One region of the Planctobacterium sp. R6 genome, then DNA from elsewhere that is predicted to be linked to it. Evidence: predicted binding sites of a transcription regulator. Region 1 holds the regulator's gene; each other region holds the start of a gene.

Region 1 (2,192 bases):
GCATCAACTGACCTTGCAACCTATGCATGTGCGGGCGCGTCATGGCATCGGTTATTTGCCCCAGGAATCTTCAATTTTCAGAAAACTCAGTGTATTCCAGAATCTGATGGCCATTTTACAAATGCGCAAAGAGCTGGATAACGAGCAACGCGAAGAACTTGCCGATGAACTGCTGGATGAATTTAATTTAAATCACATTCGTCACAATCTGGGCATGAGCTTGTCTGGTGGTGAGCGTCGCAGAGTAGAGATTGCCCGCGCTCTGGCCGCCAATCCGCAATTTATTTTGCTGGACGAACCCTTCGCAGGCGTTGACCCTATTTCTGTTAATGATATAAAGAAGATTATTCACCACTTGCGGGACAGGGGGATCGGTGTACTGATCACTGACCACAATGTCAGAGAAACGCTGGATGTCTGCGAACAGGCCTATATTGTCAGTCATGGACAGGTCATTGCCGAAGGCGAACCCGAAACAGTTTTAGCAAATCAGCAAGTAAGAGATGTATACCTGGGTGAGCAATTCAGGCTATAGTAACACTAACAACAATCTAAAGATTGGGGCACAGTAACCCTGAGCTCTGGAGTCGGAAAAAACCATTTTTAATGAAGCCGTCTTTACAACTAAAATTTAGCCAACAGCTAACAATGACCCCTCAATTGCAGCAAGCAATTCGTCTGCTGCAACTGTCAACGCTTGACCTGCAACAAGAAATTCAGGATGCGTTAGACGCCAATCCATTGCTGGAAGTGGATGAAAATACCGAAGCCGGTAGCGATGAAGCGTTGGAATTACTCAAAGAACCCAAAACGGCTGAGTTGAATGGCGCCGACAGCGACAACGAATTCAGTGGTTCAGACGGCATTGACTCAAGTGATGCGCTGGAAAAGAACGACTTACCCGATGAGCTTCCGATAGACAGCACCTGGGATGAATACTACAGCGCGTCATCAGCACCCGCCTCGTCAGGTGGTGTAGGCCCGGATGACGACCAGGTGTATCAGGGTGAAACCAGTGAATCCATACAGGATCACCTGCTCTGGCAATTACACCTGACCCCGTTCAGCGAAACCGATGAAGCCATTGCTTTGGCCATCATAGATTCTATTGATGAATCCGGTTATCTCACCGTTTCGGTTGAGGAAATCCTCGAAAGCCTCGATGATGAAGAAATTGAAATCGACGAAGTGGAATGTGTCAGAAAACGCATTCAACACTTCGACCCCTTAGGTTCAGGCTCAATCACACCACAAGAGTGCTTGCTGGTGCAGTTGGGGCAATTCCCCAAAGACACTCCCTGGTTACAGGAAGCAAAATCACTGCTGTGTGACTTTTCCGATCTGTTAATGGCAAAAGATTTTCGTACCTTGATCAGAAAATCTAAATTGCGTGAAGAACAGCTCAAAGAAGTATTAAAGTTACTGCAAACCCTGAATCCGCATCCGGGCAGTACCTTAAATACCAAAGAACCAGATTATGTGATCCCCGATGTCTCGGTCATGAAAAAATCCGGACGCTGGATTGTCGAACTCAACCCCGATTCCGTGCCAAAGCTCAATATCAATCAGCAATATGCCGCCATGAGCCGGGGCAGCAGAAATAGTGCCGACGGGCAGTTTATTCGCTCGCATATGCAGGAAGCGAAGTGGTTTATCAAGAGTATCGAAAGCCGTAACGACACCCTACTCAAAGTGGCCAATTGTATTGTCCAGCAACAGCACGGCTTTTTCGAGCACGGGCCGGAAATGATGAAGCCCATGGTGCTTAACGACGTGGCTGAAATGGTGGATATGCACGAATCTACGATTTCCCGTGTGACCACACAGAAGTACATGCACACCCCGAGAGGTATCTTTGAGCTGAAGTATTTCTTCTCCAGCCATGTGGCCACAGAAAATGGTGGGGAATGCTCCTCTACCGCCATCAGGGCATTGATTAAAAAACTGGTGGCCGCTGAGAATCAGGCCAAGCCACTCAGTGATAGCAAAATTGCGCAATTGTTAGCCGATCAGGGCATTATGGTAGCCCGGCGAACCATTGCAAAATACCGGGAATCGCTCTCGATTCCTCCATCTAACCAACGTAAGAGTCTGTTATAGACTTCCCTACAAGAAGGACGACCAATTATGCAAATAAACTTATCAGGTCATCACGTCGAAATCACCGATTCTCTTCGCGATTATGTCGATAC
Region 2 (2,192 bases), on a different contig from region 1:
TTCATGAGCCTGCGGGAAAAAGGTGTAGGGCTCGATTTTACTGATCAGCGCTCGCTGAGAAAATGTATCAAAACTGGATTTAATGCGCTCAGAAATTGGGCCTGAAACATTATTCAGTCCACCTATGGCAGCCTGCCGAAAGGCACTTATGTGTAGTTTGCTGGTAACGATGCTTTTTTTATAATCAGAAGCACTGCATTGATCACGCTGTGGAAAAATATCCGCTCGAATAGCGACTTCTACATAGTCGTCAAAATAGTGTTCACTGATTAATTCTACGCTGGCGACTTCACCACTTGCGCGAATTTCGAGGCGGTCATTTTGTAGTAAACCGTCCGTCATCTCTTGTACGCTGCGCACCGAAGCACCGGCAAACAACAGTGCCTGTCTGATGGCCTCATGCGTAGCCTGCTGTTTTGCCAGGGTTTTGTTGTCATTGTGAATGACGGCCTGACCTGTTGATTCAAACCAGGCCGATTGCACGCCACAGGAAAGGATTGAAACACAACAGAATAATATTAGCTTGTACATGGTAACCTCGTTATGAGTCTGAACAGATCCATACAGTGGGCTGAGCATAGAATCTACATTTTAATAGTGTCAAAAAACTACGCTATTGCCCTTTTCTAAATATGTTGCCCCACTTAAAGCAGGATACGTACCACTATTTATTAATATGCCCGGTAAACTATGCTGGTTTGGCAAAAAACTTGCTTTGAAAAGCTGACAGAATATCAATGTCAATATTTTAACATTCATGGATATTGGCTTAGTGCCTGCTGAACAGTATGGCTGCAATAGATTTAGGTGAGTTATGATAAGCAAATTTGTAAACAGGATTGATAAGGCACTCATTGTCAGTGTACTTGCTCTGAGTGTTTCCGGGTGCAAGACATTGGAGTCTATGTATTACAGTGATAAACAGGTGGAGTGGGAGTATGTACAACCTGAAGAATATCCGGTACTAACTGCGGTGGGGTATGCTCCTATCAGTTCGCAGATGGGCAACAATGATTCCGTTAAAATGTTGATGGCTATTAAAGCATCCAAATTAGACGCATATAAAGAACTGGCAGAGCAGGTATATGGTCAGCGCATTGACACTGAGCAGTCTTTGGCTAATTTGGTCTTGCGGGACAATGAGCTAAAAGCCTCTGTAGAAGGAGTTATTCGCGGTGCACAAGTCATCAAATCATACCCGGTGGGCGAGGATGTTTACGCGACAGAGTTGTCATTGGATTTTCAAAAAGTTTACGACATTTATTTATCAACTGCCCGGCCTCGCAAAGTCAAAGACGTCGTTTATTACTAATCCGGGCGTGTTAACACGGCTGATGTCATATTGCGACCAGCGGCCAGCTAACACAGAGTAAGGCGACTACATAAAAGTAACCCCACCTGAAACCTCCTTTACCGGAGGTTTTTTAATGGAACTTCACCAACAAGATACAAAGTCACAATTATAGTGGATGAAAAACACCAGGTCACTGTCAGATGATATTGGGAAGAAGTCGTATAAAGGTGGGTAGGATCAGGCTTTAACGCCACTGCCGAGCATTCCGCCCTGGGTTTTACCTTTATTCGTGTAGGTCATAGATTCTTTATTGCGCGTCGCCATCATAACATCCCGCAGCCGTTGTAAACGAATCTGGTTTTTTTCAACCGCGATTGCATTGACGTTGGTTTGATGTTGGCACTGAAGTAACAAGGCTTTGCCATCTTCAGCTAATTGACGTTGAGCATCGTTGAATTCACCGGATGACAATCTGGCTGACTGCAGTACTTTGTCGTTTTCAGCAATCTGTTCCAGTAAATCTGATTTCTCGTTAACCAATGTCAGCAGACCGTCAGCGTCACGAGCAACAATTAATTCCAGCTCGTTATCGAGCTTTTCTTTCAATGCCTGCAGCAATGAAATTTGTTGCGTAAGCGCGTTAGTCATGTCTGACATTCATTAACCTTTGGATAAACCAAACAGGTCCGACTCAGCTTTAGAGATCTTGGAGGCTAATTGCTCTGCGTCGATCTTGTAAGAACCGTTCTGGATAGCTGCTTTCAGTTTATCTACTTTGTCCTGATTTACAGGAGCATCGTTGCCCTTTTTCTGCACGTTAGCAAGCTGCTGTGCAGACTGTGTTAAAGACACAGAATCTTGACGCGGCGCTGCTGATGCAGTTTGCGCCTGTTGTGCC
Region 3 (2,192 bases), on a different contig from region 1:
GCTACTCTGCAGCGACCCATGGTTCGCCATACAAGTACGATACTCACGTACCTGTGTATTTTACTGGCTGGAAAGTGCCGGCGCAGCGCATTACACGCCTGACCTCTCCTGAGGACCTGGCGGTAACCTTATCCGCAACTCTGGATATCGGCTATCCGGATAAATCTACAGGCAATGTGTTACCCGAAATTGCGGATTTAAAATAATCCGGGTTTACGGATACCAAAGGCCAGGCGCTTCGCCTGGCTTTTTCATTCCCACGTATATTCCTGCAACTTGCGCCAGACAAACACTCAACACTATACTTTCAGGCACCACTTTCTGACCGGGCCGTTATTTTGTTAAAACTTGTTGGATTTGCATTTGCTTTTATTTCCATCACTGTCATGGCACAGCAGAATAGTGCTGATGGCCTGAATCTCTGCCCTGAAAAGTGGTTCGATATTCGCTTACCGGAAGGCAGTAAAACCTGTCGGGTTTTTGGCGTCAAAAAACCATCAACCTTGAGTTTTTTTATCAAATCCACGCCTGAAATCGTGTCGGAAAGCCTGGCAGCACAATTAAATACTGCGTCTGTTGCGAAACAGGGAAAATACCTGACACTGCGCAGCCAGGACAAGCAGTATCGGGCTTACATCTATGCAGACGGGCCGGGAACTCAGGTTAACCTTATAGTTAATTAAGGCGATTTCCCGGGTTTTTAGCGAGCTTCTTTAATCAACTGCTAACTCTGGCACTGACTTTGCTTTGAGTGATAACAGAAAAGCGTATTTCAGTTAGCAGGAGAAAATATGGAACTCGCAATCGTTTTATTTATGTTACTTATCGTTGTTACGGTGGGAGCTATCAAATTAAATGACGGTGGCCTCGCCTTTCCATTTGCCCGAAAAACAAATTTGTTTACCCCGGTGGAACGCCAGTTTCTGGATCTGCTGGAAGCCTCAGTAGGTGACAAATACCGCATAATTTGTCGTGTGCGCCTGATGGATATTCTGGCTGTGCGCCCCAAAACCGAAAAGAAAACACTGCGTACGGCCATGCAAAGGGCCGCAGGTCATCATCTGGATTTCGTCCTGTGCGATAAGACGGATTTGTCGCCGGTTATCGCAGTTGATCTGGTGCATCAAAAAAGCAAAAAGGATGGTTACAAAACCCAACGGGATTGGTTTTTAAGCGGCGCTCTGGATGCTGCCCGGATTCCGCACCTGCGTATCAAGGTAAAAGGTGGCTACAAACCGGCTGACATTCGCGCCTGCATCAATGCCAAACTGGCTCCCATTAAGTACAAAGAGCCTAAAAAGCCACTGGTTGCTGGTACTAATAACCCGGATCGCAAGGCGACTTTCACGCGCCCCATCGCCGCCTGATAGCGCAACGACTTCATCGACCTCCGGTCACCCCTTAATTGCCAGACTGCGTCTGGCATTTTTTTATTTACGACTGTTTTTTACGTGAGCCTGTCGTTAAACTGTAGGTTCGAATTCAGTCACAAAATGCTGCCAGAGTATAACGGCGGCCACGGAACACATTCCGGCTTACCAACAGGATTTATAAACAGCTATGAAGATCGGTATTTTAGGCGCAATGGATCAGGAAATTGCACTGTTAAAACAACGTATGCAATTAAAAGAAACCTTCCATTTTGCACACCTTGAATATTACGTCGGTACGATAAATGATGTCGAAGTGGTATTAGTAAAATGCGGTATAGGAAAAGTCGCAGCATCTGTCTCTACCACAGTAATGATAGACAGATTTGCACCGGATTTTGTGGTCAATACGGGATCTGCCGGTGGTTTTGATACCCAGCTGAATATTGGCGATGTAGTGATCGCCACCGGTGTACAACACCACGATGTCGATGTTACCCATTTCGGCTACAAACGCGGTCAGGTCTATGGCATGCCAGACATTTACCCCTGTGATGTCAGAATGGTGGACGCGGCTGTAAATGCTGCAAATAACATTACCCACACCACCATTAAGAGAGGACTGGTATGTACCGGGGATTCTTTCATTGGCTGCGACGAAGCGGTAACCCGACTTAGAGGTCTGTTCCCGGATATGTCTGCCGTCGAAATGGAAGGTGCTGCAATCGGGCAAACCTGCTTCATGCTGGATACCCCATTTTTGGTGATCCGTTCACTATCAGATATCGCCGGTAAGGAGTCTTCCGTATCCTTTTCGGAATA
Region 4 (2,192 bases), on a different contig from region 1:
GGCATTTTTTACGAAGATCTATATCGTCGCCAGAACTACCTGAGCTTTGCGCAAATTGAAACCCTGTTAAGCAATGCACAAAAACAGGTAAACAGCAGCGATCTCAGCTTTCTGTTGGGCCGTCGCCTGTTCCCCAATCAGAATCCCGATGTTAGCGAACTCATCAACAATGCCACATCATTAGCTGACTTGTTGCGCTTGTGTCGCTGTTATCAATATCTGATGTTCCCCTGGTTGTTTATCACAGTACGACAACATCAGGACAAAACATGGCTGATCGTCGACAATGCAATTGCAGAGTCTGCGCAGCAACTGTTCTTTTACGAAATGCTTTACACCGCTGTCAACGCCACCTGTAAATGGCACATTGGTCATCAGATACCACTGCATTTTTATTTTCGACAAAAGCGACCACGCAATATCTATCAATACGAAGAAAACCTGGGTCACCGTCTGACCTTCAATTATCCGTTAAACATGATTGCGGTAGACAACCAGTGGTTAAACAAAAAACTGCTCAACAGCAGTGCACTGGCAAGACAACATCATCGCCTGCAGTGTTCCGCACAACTGCATAAAACCCCGCAGCGTATCGGATTACTGCAATACACCCGACAATTGCTGACCCGCGAAAATATCAACAACCTGGAAGAACTGGCCGATGCACTGGTGATAAGCCAGGCAACACTCAAACGTAAATTAAAACAGCACGGCTGTAGTTTTCAGCAAATTCACGACAGCGTGAAGTCTCAAACCGCGTTATTTGATTTAAAAGTCAGACAACTGAGCAACGAACAGGCTGCAAGCAGTTCCAGATTTAACAACCTGCCTAACTTTCGCCGGGCCATAAAACGCTGGACCGGTATGACCCCCAGCCAATTAAAGTCCGGCTAGACGGAGTACATTGTAAAATTTACCCACTGCCGGATAAAATTTACCCATTCTTGTCTGCCCCAGTCCTCCTGAAAATATTTTTTCTATATTTAACAACAACTTAAAAGTTGGCACCGATCTGGCTATAGCTCAACTGTGTTCAAACACCGTAAGGAGTTCACATGTTAAGTTGGGCATTAACCTTTTTTATCGTAGCCATTATTGCCGCCCTGTTTGGTTTTACCGGCATTGCCGGTGCTGCAGCCGGTATCGCTAAAATTATCTTTTTCGTGTTCGTGGTATTACTTGCCATTTCGCTGCTTTCCAACGCACTACGTGGTAAGTCCCCTAAGGCGTAAATGCGCCGAACTGGATTTTAACAAGGAGATCAACAATGAAGTTAACAACGTTATTCAAACTACTGGCATCCCTGTTCTTTGTGGCCCTGATCACAGCAGGCTGCGCTGACAACAACGCCGAAGAAGCCGGTGAAGAAATCGATGAAGCCATCACTGATGCAGGTAACGCTATCGAAGATGCCTGTGAAGAAGTTAAGGAAGGCGTGAAAGCTGAAGACACGGATTGCTGATAATCCGGACTCATACCTTTTAAAACACACTGTTACTGAATAAACCAACGTCATACAGAGGAGATCTATTATGACTATTTTCAGAAAGACCCTGACTGCAACTGCATTTTCAACGTTATTAGTCGCTCAGGTGAGCGCGGCGGACTGGCAGGATGATGCAAAAGACGCCTGGATTGACGGCAAAGTGGAAACAACCCTGCTGCTCAACACTGAACTGAATTCCTTTGATATCAACACTGATGTTAAAGAAGGCAAAGTGATACTCACCGGTAGTGTGGACCGGGAAGTAGAAAGCTCTCTGGCAGAAGAACTGACATTGAGTATCGAGGGAGTTAAGTCGGTGGACAACCAGTTAGTGGTGGTTCAAAAGCAGGAAAAACAGCCCTCTGAAAAGAGCTACTCAGAATTCACCGACAAGAAAATCACCACGGTAGTAAAAACCCGCTTGTTGGTTGAATCAGACGTTTCCGGCACCAGCATTGATGTGGACACCGAAAAGGGCGTGGTGACGCTGAACGGTGAAGTCGCCTCAGAAGCCGAGGAACAACTCGCAGTACTCATTGCGCAAAAAACCGATGATGTGAAAAAAGTTGTGAGTAATCTGACCGTCACATCAGAAGCTTCATAGCAGCGCAGAACTGTACTTCAGGGGCCGTCTGGCCCCTTTGTTCTTTCAGGAGTATCACCATGAAAAATACAATGAAATCTATGACAAAGTGGCTGCTAATGG

Evidence for each region. Region 1 encodes sigma-54, which starts transcription at its own class of promoters, with help from an activator protein. Its sites were predicted from a motif close to GTTGGCACGNNNNTNGNNT; they were not measured.
Region 2: AC0J20_RS00560 (LPP20 family lipoprotein) is a predicted target of sigma-54. The motif match lies at 698-716, and genes of this name have one in related genera.
Region 3: AC0J20_RS21770 (DUF2726 domain-containing protein) is a predicted target of sigma-54. The motif match lies at 730-748, and genes of this name have one in related genera.
Region 4: AC0J20_RS18605 (DUF1328 domain-containing protein) is a predicted target of sigma-54. The motif match lies at 1,001-1,019, and genes of this name have one in related genera.

The regions. Positions count from the first base shown of each region.
Region 1 covers NZ_JBVTQY010000022.1:25,172-27,363, forward strand. Annotated here, with positions in the region: gene lptB (LPS export ABC transporter ATP-binding protein) at 1-535, shown strand, start outside; gene AC0J20_RS14270 (RNA polymerase factor sigma-54) at 607-2,100, shown strand; gene hpf (ribosome hibernation promoting factor) at 2,128-2,192, shown strand, end outside.
Region 2 covers NZ_JBVTQY010000001.1:132,930-135,121, forward strand. Annotated here, with positions in the region: gene AC0J20_RS00555 (flagellar assembly protein T N-terminal domain-containing protein) at 1-531, opposite strand, end outside; gene AC0J20_RS00560 (LPP20 family lipoprotein) at 815-1,312, shown strand; gene flgN (flagellar export chaperone FlgN) at 1,532-1,951, opposite strand; gene flgM (flagellar biosynthesis anti-sigma factor FlgM) at 1,955-2,192, opposite strand, start outside.
Region 3 covers NZ_JBVTQY010000058.1:12,394-14,585, forward strand. Annotated here, with positions in the region: gene AC0J20_RS21760 (alkaline phosphatase family protein) at 1-206, shown strand, start outside; gene AC0J20_RS21765 (hypothetical protein) at 339-683, shown strand; gene AC0J20_RS21770 (DUF2726 domain-containing protein) at 792-1,367, shown strand; gene AC0J20_RS21775 (5'-methylthioadenosine/adenosylhomocysteine nucleosidase) at 1,561-2,192, shown strand, end outside.
Region 4 covers NZ_JBVTQY010000037.1:38,966-41,157, forward strand. Annotated here, with positions in the region: gene AC0J20_RS18600 (AraC family transcriptional regulator ligand-binding domain-containing protein) at 1-894, shown strand, start outside; gene AC0J20_RS18605 (DUF1328 domain-containing protein) at 1,056-1,232, shown strand; gene AC0J20_RS18610 (hypothetical protein) at 1,268-1,462, shown strand; gene AC0J20_RS18615 (BON domain-containing protein) at 1,533-2,090, shown strand; gene AC0J20_RS18620 (entericidin A/B family lipoprotein) at 2,150-2,192, shown strand, end outside.